DNA from 2 places in the Hydrogenophaga sp. GW101-3F08 genome. Region 1 is predicted to be linked to the other one. Evidence: predicted binding sites of a transcription regulator. Region 1 holds the regulator's gene; the other holds the start of a gene.

Region 1 (5,257 bases):
GCAGGATGCGGCGGAAGCCGAGCGCAACAAGGGCTGGAATCCGAACGCGGTGCTGGGCGGCAAACCCGCCCCGGTGCCCGGTACGGGCAACGAAGCTGGGGCCATCGTGGTGCCCCCGGCCGATGGCAAGCCGCTGCCGCCGGCCGCCGCTCCGAAGGCGCCCCCCGCGTCTGCCGCGCAACCGCAGGGCGACCCCATCGAGGATCTGCTGCGTTCGCGCCCGAAGGCCGACAGTGCGCCCGCCGCGCCCACCGCAGAGGCTCCCGCCAGCGGTGCCCCGAACCCGGCCACGGCCGACCCCTTCACGTATTTCGTGCAGGCCGGGGCGTTCAGAAACCCCGACGAGGCCGATGCGCAGCGCGCCAGGCTGGCCATGCTGGGCATGGCCGCCGAGGTCAGTGAGCGCGAGCAGTCCGGGCAGAAGGTGTACCGGGTGCGCGTGGGGCCGTTCGCGCAGAAGGCCATGGCCGACGCCACGCGCGAGCAGCTCGAAGCCAATGGTGTGGCCGCTGCGCTGGTGCGCGTGCAACGTTGAGCGCGCTGAACGCCTGAGCCGAGGCGGTGCCGCGGAACTTTTTTCCGCAGGGCCGGCCCCAACCAAGCCCATACAAGGAGTCCGATTTCATGCAACGCCGAGTTTTTTCCCGCACCCTGTTGAGCGCTGGCGCCTTGAGTGCCGCTGGGGCCCTGCGTCCCGCGCTGGCCCAGCGCATCGGTTTCAAAGAAGGCACCGACTACCAGCGCCTGAGCAAGCCCGCGCCGGTGGTCAGCCCGCCGGGGCAGGTCGAAGTGGTGGAGTTCTTCGCCTACAGCTGCATCCACTGCTTCAACTTTGAACCCGTGTTCAACGACTGGATCGGCAAGAAGCCGGCCCACGTGACGGTGCGGCGCATGCCGGTGGCGTTCAGCCCGGACTTTGTCCCCATGCAGCGCCTGTATTTCACGCTGGAGGCCATGGGGCTGGTGGACAAGCTGCACCGCAAGGTGTTCCAGGCGATGCACGAGGAGCGCCTGCCCCTGACCACGCCTCCGGCGATCGCCGCCTGGATCGAAAAGCAGGGTGTCGACAAGGCCAAGTTCGCGGCCATCTACAACGGCGCGGCGATCCAGCAGTCCAGGGAAGCCACGGCCTTGCAGGAAGCCTATATGGTGGAGGGCACGCCCGCGCTGGGTGTGGCGGGCCGTTTCTACATCGGTGGCCAGGGTCCGCGCACCCTGTTGATCGCGGACAACCTGATCGCCCAGGCGCGCAAGTCCTGAAGAACCGGGCGCCGGCACGACCAAGGCCCGCCCTCTGGCGGGCCTTGTGTTTTCCGGGCCGCGACAAAGTCCGGTGAGGTGCCTGCGGGCGGGGTTTGCGCCGCTACAATGAATGCAAGATTTGTGCCCCTGAAAAGCCATGCCTCAAAACACCTTTGCCCCCAGATTGCTTTCGCGCTTCATCATCGCGGCCCTTGGCCTGACGTTGGTCGCCGCTGCTCACGCAGAGCTGGCCGACAAGGACAAGCCGATGAACATCGAGGCGGATGCGCTGCGCTACGACGACGCCCGACAGAGCAGCGTGTTCACCGGCAACGTGGTCGTCACCAAGGGCACCATCGTGATGCGGGGCACGAAGATGGATGTCCGCCAGGACCCGCAGGGCAACCAGTTCGGCAACCTGTACGGCTCCGCGGCCAAGCCCGGTTTCTTCCGCCAGAAGCGCGAGGCGCTGGAGGAGTGGATCGAGGGTGAAGGCGAACACATCGAATACAACAGCCAGGCCGAGACGGTGGTTTTCACCGGCAGCGCCGTGCTGCGCCGCTACCGCGGGACCCTGATCAACGACGAGAGCCTGGGCAACCAGATCACCTACAACAGCCGCACCGAGGTCTTCACCGTCAAGGGCGGCGAGAGCAACCGCACGGCGGCCAATCCCTCGGGCCGGGTGCGCGCCATGCTCACGCCCATCCCCGACGAAGAGAAGGCGCCCGCGAAGCCCGCAGCGCCGGCCGATCCGGCCAAATTGCGCCCCAGCGAACAGCTCAACGAGAAAAACAAGTGACCGCAGCAGGTTTGGGCAGCGTGCCCGCTCCCATGGCCGTGCGCAGTCAACTGGAGGTGCACGGACTGCAGAAGGCCTACGGCAGCCGCAAGGTGGTCAAGAGCGTTTCACTCACGGTGGACAAGGGTGAGGTGGTGGGTCTGCTGGGCCCCAACGGCGCGGGCAAGACCACCTCGTTCTACATGATCGTGGGGCTGTTGCGCGCCGACGGCGGCGAGATCCTGCTGGACGGGCAGCGCATCGAGGCGCTGCCCATTCACCGGCGGGCCCGGCTGGGCCTGGGCTACCTGCCGCAGGAAGCCTCCATCTTTCGCAAGCTCACGGTGGAGCAGAACGTGCGAGCCGTGCTGGAGTTGCAGCGCGACGAGGACGGCAAACCCCTGTCCGCCACCGAGATCACGCACCGGTTGGACGAGCTGCTCAAGGACCTGCGGGTGGACCATCTGCGCGACTCGCCCGCGCCCTCGCTCTCCGGCGGGGAGCGGCGCCGGGTGGAGATTGCCCGCGCGCTGGCCACCCGGCCGCGCTTCATTCTGCTGGACGAACCGTTTGCCGGTATCGATCCGATCGCCGTGATCGAGATCCAGCACATCATTGGCTTCCTGAAATCGCGTGGCATCGGGGTACTGATCACCGACCACAACGTGCGCGAGACCCTGGGTATCTGCGATCACGCCTACATCATCAGCGACGGACAGGTGCTCGCCAGCGGCACCACGGCCGAGATCGTGGAGAACGCCGAAGTGCGCCGGGTGTACCTCGGCGAGCATTTCAGGATGTGATGCATGAGGCCCCTGTGTGTCTCGTGCCCGCCGGCCCGACCCGGCTCCCGCACCGCTGCGCGACCCGCGCGCCGGGTCGCTGTCCCTCCGTTTTGCCGGCCTGACGCATGAAACAAGGCCTGTCGCTGCGCGTCTCCCAGCATCTGGCGCTCACGCCCCAGCTGCAGCAGTCGATCCGTCTGCTGCAGCTGTCCACGCTGGAGATGGCGCAGGAGGTCGAGCAGATGCTCGACGAGAACCCGTTTCTGGAGCGCACCGAGGAGCTCGCCGAACGCGAGGCGTTTGGTCTGGAGCAGATCGACGCGCCGGTGAGCGCGGGCGAGCAGATCGCCGAAGCCACGGTGGCGGCTGCCAGCGACCTGGCCCCGGCCGCCGAATTCGACGGCCCGTTGCCGCCTGCGTCGTCCACCGTGTCGCCGGTCGACGGCGGCGAAGGCGGTGAGGGCGAGGCGCTGGAGAGCCGGCTCGATGGCGCCGCGCCGATGGAAGAGAGCTGGGAAGGCGACGGCACGGTCGAGATGGCGCCCGATGACAGCGAGTGGGGCGGCGACGCGCCGCCGCGCAACAACAACTCGTCGGGCGACGACGACGAAACCGCCAGCGCAGCCGACCTCGCGCGCGTGCCCGTCAGCCTGCAGGACCACCTGCACGACCAGGCCCGCTGCCTGCGCCTGAGCGACGAGGACAGCGCCGCGCTGTATTTCCTGATCGAGTCGCTCAACGACGACGGTTACCTCGAAGAGCGCCTGTCCGAGCTGGCTGGCGCCTGGTTGCGGCTCTCGGCCCCGCCGGGCAAGCCGGTCGATCCGCAGGAGCACCTGGAGGAACTCGAAGCGCTCGAACAGCGCCTGGGCGTGGCGCTGCAGCTGCTGCAACACATGGAGCCTTCGGGTGTGGGCGCGCGCGACCTGGGCGAATGCCTGCGCCTGCAGATCCTGGAGCTGCGCAACAGCCCCGAGGCGCGGGCCGCGCTGGCCATCTGCAGCCAGCCGCTGGAGCTCATGGCCAAGCGCGACATCAAGCGCCTGTGCAACCTGTGTGGCCTGGACGACGCCACCGTGCGCGCCGCCCTGGCCTTGATCGCCCGGCTCGAACCCAAGCCCGGGCGCCGCTTCGTCGATGTCGAGCGCAACGTGGTCGTGCCCGACGTCATCGTCACCCGCGCCGGGCGCGGCTTCAAGGTCCAGCTCAACGCCGAGGTCATGCCGCGCCTGCGCGTGCACGACGTGTACGCCAATGCCATGCGGCAGAACCGGGGCGGACGCGACAACGGCGGCGAAGCCGGCCACGCCGCCATGCAGCAGCGGCTGCAGGAAGCCCGCTGGTTCATCAAGAACATCCAGCAGCGCTTCGACACCATCCTGCGCGTCTCCAGCGCCATCGTCGAGCGCCAGCGCAACTTCTTCATGCACGGCGAACTCGCCATGCGCCCGCTGGTGCTGCGCGAGATCGCCGACGAACTCGGCCTGCACGAGTCCACCATCAGCCGCGTGACCACCGCCAAATACATGGCCACGCCCTTCGGCACCTACGAACTGAAGTATTTCTTCGGCTCCAGCCTGGGCACCGAAACCGGCGGCAACGCATCGAGCACTGCGGTGCGCGCGCTGCTCAAGCAATTCATCGCCTCCGAAGAGCCGGGCAAGCCGCTGTCGGACAACCAGCTCTCCGACCTGCTGCGCGAGCAGGGCATCGAGTGCGCGCGCCGCACCGTGGCCAAGTACCGTGAGGCCTTGCGCATCGCGCCAGCGAACCTGCGCAAAGCGCTCTGAACACCCCCTGCCGTGAACCAACTCCAACTCTTTCTTCCCTGCGCCGCCGGCGTCGAGGACTTCCTCGCCGCCGAGGTGCAGCGCATCACCAACGAGCCGCTGGCCTTCAAGGCGCGTGGCGGCGTGGGGGTGCGGGCATCGTGGCGCGACGCCATGCGCCTGAACCTGCACAGCCGCCTGACGCAGCGCGTGCTGGTGCAGCTCTGGCACGGCGAGTACCGCAACGAGAACGACCTGTACAACGCCGCGGGCGACGTGGCCTGGGAAATCTGGTTCACCCCGGCGCAGACCATCAAGGTCGAGATCACCGCGCAGCACAGCCCGCTGACCTCGCTCAACTTTGCCGCGCTCAAGATCAAGGACGCCATCTGCGACCGCTTCCGTGCCAAGCGCGGCGAGCGCCCCAGCGTGGACACCACCTGGCCCGACGTGCGCATCTACGCCCACCTCACCACCGACAGCGTCACGCTCTACATCGACACCTCGGGTGAGCCGCTGTTCAAGCGCGGCTGGCGCGAAGACAAGGGCGACGCGCCGCTGAAGGAAACCCTGGCCGCCGCCATGATCGCCGCCACCGGCTGGGACGCCTGCGCCGACCAGCCGCTCGACGACATTCCCCCGCTCTACGACCCCTGCTGCGGCAGTGGCACGGTGGTGAT
Region 2 (5,257 bases), on a different contig from region 1:
TGGCTGCGGTGGTGGGCCTGAACGGCTGGCTCTACCTGGGCCATGGCCTGGTGCTGCCGCTGGCCAGCGTGCTGGTCATGAGCGCCCTGGCCTTCGCGCTCAACATGAGCTACGGCTACCTGGTGGAGAGCCGTGCCAAGCGCAAGCTCGCCCAGCTCTTTGGCACCTACGTGCCACCCGAACTGGTCGACGAGATGGTCCGGGACCCCAGTCGCTACAGCATGACCGCCGCCACGCGCGAGCTCACCGTGATGTTCTGCGACATGCGCGGCTTCACCCGGCTGTCCGAAACCCTGGAGCCCACCCGGCTCCAGGCTCTGCTCAACACCGTCTTCAGCCGCCTCACCCACACCATCCGCAGCCACCGGGGCACCATCGACAAATACATGGGCGACTGCGTCATGGCGTTCTGGGGGGCGCCGGTCGACACCGCCGACCATGCCAGTCTGGCGGTGCAGACCGCGCTGGAGATGGCCGAGGCCGTCCGGCGGCTGAACCAGGAGCACGCGCGCCAGGGGCTGCCGCAGATCGGCGTGGGCATCGGCCTGAACACCGGCCAGATGTGCGTGGGCGACATGGGGTCGGACGTGCGCCGCAGCTACACCGTGGTGGGCGACGCGGTCAACCTGGGTTCCCGGCTCGAAGGTCTGTCGCCCACCTACGGCGTGGACATCGTTGCCAGCGACGCCACCCGGGAGCAGGCGCCGCAGTTCGTCTGGCAGGAGCTGGACCGCGTGCGCGTCAAGGGCCGGGCCACCGCAGTGACCATCTACACGCCGCTGGGCACCCCGGAAACGCTTTCCGACAAACTGGCCGAGGAACTGCGGTTGTGGAACCGGGTCCTTCAAACCTGGCGGGCGCAGGACTGGGACGCGTGCGACGCGTGTTTGCTCCAACTGCAGCGCCAGAATGCGGAAAAAGTCCTTTACCGGCTCTATGCCCAGCGGGTAGCCTCCATGAGGCGGTTGCCGCCCGACCCGGCCTGGGACGGGGCCACCACGTTCGAAACCAAATAGAGGCCGCTTGAGCCGGCCACGAAACCAGGCGAATCTGCAGATGAGGGTACGAGTTCTGGGGTGCTCCGGCGCCATTGCGCAGGGGTGCCGCACCACCTCCTTTTTGCTCGACGACGACGTCCTGGTCGACGCCGGCACCGGCGTGGGCGACCTCAGCCTGGACGAAATGGCCCGCGTCAACCACGTGCTGCTCACCCATTCGCACCTGGACCATGTGGCCAGCTTGCCGCTCATGCTAGACGCCGTGGCCGCGCGCCGACTGGCCGCGGGCGCCGAACCGCTGCAGGTGCGCGCCCTGCAGAGCACCATCGACGCCCTCAAGGCCCACATCTTCAACAACCTCATCTGGCCCGACTTCTCCACCATCCCCAGCGCCGACACACCGCTCATGCGCTTCGTGCCCATCACCGTGGGCGAGGTGCTGCAGGTGGGCGGCAAGGCCATCGAAGTGTTGCCCGCCGTGCACACCGTGCCCGCGGTCGGCTTCGCCGCCGCCACCGCCTCGGGCCACTGGGTGTTCAGCGGCGACACCGAGCGCAACCCCGCCTTCTGGCAGCGCATCAACCAGCTGCCCATGGCCCTGCTCATCATCGAAACCGCGTTCAGCGACCGGGAAAAAGACCTCGCCCGGCGCAGCCTGCACCTGGCGCCCGGCACGTTGGCCGAAGAGCTCGACCAGATCGACCGCAACCAGCGTTACCCGATCTACATCACCCACACCAAGCCCGCCGAAACCGGCCTGATCATGGAAGAGATCCGCCGCTTCGACGACAGGCCCAACCGGCCCGACGACGTGCGGCACGACATCCGCTGGCTCAGCGCCGGACAGACCTTCGAGCTGTGACAAAACCGGTCGTCTGCGGGTGGGGTGACAAAAAATGTCAGTCACATCCGGATGCGGCGGGCACAAATTGTCACTTCTGCCGACGAGCTGTGAAAAAGGCCGCGAAAAGCCGGGCATTTCAGGCTGGCACGATCTCTGCTGCTCGGGTACCGTCGTTCTCCCACAACCCCATAGGAGTTTTACTCATGAAGCGTTCCATGCAAAAAGGTTTCACCCTCATCGAACTGATGATCGTGGTGGCCATCATCGGTATTCTGGCCGCCGTGGCCCTGCCGGCTTACCAGGACTACACCGTTCGCGCCCGCGTGACGGAAGGCCTGAGCCTTGCGGGTGACGCCAAGTCGCAAATCGGCACGGGTTCTGCCACCGCCGCCGATCTGGCCGTGACGACCCAGACCTGGAACGACCAGTCCGGTGGCGTCGGTGCCACCAGCAAGTACGTGACCAGCGTGCTCATGACCGAAGCCGCAAATGCGGCAGCGGTTACCGCTACCACGGGCGAAATCACGATCACCTATTCCACCCTCGTTGGCCCGGTCACCACCGGCACTGACGATACGCTGGTTCTGTCGCCCTGGATCAAGTACGGTTCTGCTTCCACCGATCAGGTGCAACTGGGCGCTTCCTATGCTGCGGCGGAAACCGGTGCCATTGACTGGAGCTGTCAGTCGGCGACGGAGGCCACCTCAACGGCACGTGGCCGTGCTGCCGCTACTGTGGGCACTTTGAAGGCCAAATTCGCCCCGAACGAATGCCGCTAATAACGGTTGCTGGGGTCGCGCGCAGGCGCGACATATAAAAAGAGGCGCTTCATGCGCCTTTTTTTATTATTTGCCTTTCTGTAAAAAGATCTCTGACAAAAGTCGCTTTCGAAAGGCCGAAAAATGTCCCATTGGGCAACAATGTCATCTGATGGTGTGACTTTGTTCACGAAATTCGTGGGGTTTGCCCCTGGCATGACTCCTGCGGCTGGTAGGTGATCTGCCATTAATGAGTTCCGTCGAGGTCATGATGAACACCAGTGCCCAGAGCGGTTTTACGCTAATCGAGTTGATGATTGTGGTCGCCATCATCGGTATTTTGGCGTCGATTGCATTGCCGGCCTATCAGGACTACACCATCAGGGCCCGGGTGACGGAGGGTGTGGTCCTGGCCGCGGATGCAAAAGCCCAGATTGGTGTCGGGGTGGCGACGCAAACGGACCTTGCCACCGCTGCGCGCGCTTGGAATCAGCAGGCCAATGGTGTCGGTGCGACCAGCAAGTACGTGACGCGGATATCGATGGAAGAGGCGGTGGGCGACACACAGGGCGAGATCACCATTGTGTACGCCGAGACTGTTGGTCCCATTACCCAGGGTGCTAGTGACTCGTTGATTTTGTCACCGTGGGTCAAATTCGGCTCTGGATCTTCTGATGTGGAACAATTGGGCGCTTCCTTTGGCGCAGGCATCACCGGCGCGATCGACTGGAGTTGTCAGTCCGATACCCGATCGCTTTCAACGATGAGAAACATGGTCGGCTCTTTGGGCACCTTGCCGGCAAAATACGCGCCCACGGAATGCCGCTGACAGTTGGTGTTGGCGGCCCTGCGGAGAGACGATCGAAGTACAGCCGCCTATCAAAACAATGGTCAATGGTGAAAAATCTGCGTGAACGCTTCCGTGCCGGGGGGGTGCATCTGCTGGCATCGGCGGCAGTGGCATCGCTGGTGGCCGTGCTGGTTTTTGGATTGTGGTATCCGGACGACTACCGTTACATGGCGGGGGGCAGCGAGCTGCTGGTTCTTATCATGTCGGTTGATGTGGTGCTAGGGCCGTTGTTGACTTTTGCCGTGTTCAACCGCCAGAAGGGCTGGGCCCATCTGAGACGTGACATAGTGACCATTGCCGTTTTGCAGTTGTCGGCGCTTGCTTACGGCATATACTCGGTCAGTATGGCCAGGCCAGTTGCCTTGGTGTTCGAATTCGACCGTTTTCGCGTCATTACTTCGGCCGAAGTGGTCACTTCCGAGCTGTCTGAAGCCCTTCCGGAATTCCGGCACCTGTCGCTGCTTGGACCGATCACTCTTGCACTGCGCCGGCCAGAGTCGGGCGATGAGCGATCTAATGCCCTGGCCACGGCCATCTTCGACGGCGTTGATACCAGCCAAAGACCAAAGTTCTGGATACCTTATGGTGCGTCCGAACGGGTACTGGCGGTAGAGGCAGGACGGCCGCTAGAGCAGTTGATACAGCAGTATCCAGATGCCGGCCTTGACACCGAAAAACTGCTTAAGAAACAAAATTTGGACCCTCGTGCTATGAAGTTTTTGCCCGTTCGGGCCAAAAACGATGCCGTGGCCTTGGTGCAAGCAGATGGACGGATCGTAGGGTTCCTGCCATACGACGGCTATTTCTGATGAGGGAACAAATGTCTGAATCTAAAGTCGCTTGGCACAGATACCTGTTGCTGCTAGCGATTTATGCCCTGTTGGGCCTGCTCTTTCAGGGCCTGTCTCTATATTTTGGATACAAACGCCATCTCTTTAGTGCCGAAATGCTGCTGGCATTTTTTCTGTTGGCAGCGGGTCTTCGATTTTTTGGAGTCGTAGCGTTCATATTTGCAGTGGCCTCCGAGTTGTCACTGGGAATGTCTTCCATTTTTTATCTGTTTGAATTAGGGCAGATATGGGATATGGCAGAGTTCCTGTTTGAAGCTCGCCCTTCGTATCTGGCGTCTTTGGTCCTGCTGATAGCGCTGATGGCTGCAGGAATCTTGTTGTCGATTCGTACCCTTAAAGGACTGCATCGAAGCCGACATCTCCTGCTTCAGATAATGGTTGCGCTGGGTCTGTTTCAATATCAATGGGTTTTGTCGGCGGAGGAGCAAACCTTCTTTTCCCCGACGTTTGCCGACAGAATGCACCTTCTATTTGGAAGCTCTGTGCATTTCGCCCGTGATGTCATGGTCATCAATAAAGGGCAGGCTATTGGCAATGGACCCGATGATGCCGAATACATACCGATTCAATACCCGTCCGCTGCAAAGTTGGTTTGGGGTCAAAAGCAGTTGCCGCCTCGTGTTCTTTTCATCATTGCCGAGTCATGGGGTCAACCGAAAGACCTTTCCATTCTGGAAGGGCAAATCCAGGCATTGCGACAAAGCCCCCATGTGAAAGATCTGACGTTAGATAGGGTTCATGCTGTTGGGGCGACTGCGGCAGGCGAGCTGCGTGAAATGTGTGGGATGATTCCAACGCGCTTGAACTTTCGAAAACTGACGGCGGAAGCTGTAGGCGACTGTTTGCCAGCACAGCTTCGCAAACAGGGTTACACCACAATTGGGATTCATGGGGCGCATGGATTCATGTATCGTCGATTGCTATGGTGGCCGGAGATAGGTCTGAAAGAGCTCATA

What was found. The regulator sigma-54, encoded in region 1, starts transcription at its own class of promoters, with help from an activator protein. The targets are predictions, from matches to a motif close to TGGCANGNAANCTGCTTT.
Region 2: the regulator sigma-54 is predicted to act here: its motif matches at 1,985-2,002, upstream of AC07YZ_RS20280 (pilin).

What each region holds. Positions count from the first base shown of each region.
Region 1 is NZ_JBWKZP010000003.1:402,336-407,592, reverse strand. Features, by position in the region: gene AC07YZ_RS11355 (SPOR domain-containing protein) at 1-535, shown strand, start outside; gene AC07YZ_RS11350 (thiol:disulfide interchange protein DsbA/DsbL) at 625-1,260, shown strand; gene lptA (lipopolysaccharide transport periplasmic protein LptA) at 1,400-2,044, shown strand; gene lptB (LPS export ABC transporter ATP-binding protein) at 2,077-2,826, shown strand; gene rpoN (RNA polymerase factor sigma-54) at 2,934-4,598, shown strand; gene AC07YZ_RS11330 (THUMP domain-containing class I SAM-dependent RNA methyltransferase) at 4,611-5,257, shown strand, end outside.
Region 2 is NZ_JBWKZP010000009.1:84,127-89,383, forward strand. Features, by position in the region: gene AC07YZ_RS20270 (CHASE2 domain-containing protein) at 1-1,016, shown strand, start outside; gene AC07YZ_RS20275 (3',5'-cyclic-nucleotide phosphodiesterase) at 1,057-1,860, shown strand; gene AC07YZ_RS20280 (pilin) at 2,046-2,621, shown strand; gene AC07YZ_RS20285 (pilin) at 2,851-3,429, shown strand; gene tfpZ (TfpX/TfpZ family type IV pilin accessory protein) at 3,495-4,259, shown strand; gene AC07YZ_RS20295 (sulfatase-like hydrolase/transferase) at 4,271-5,257, shown strand, end outside.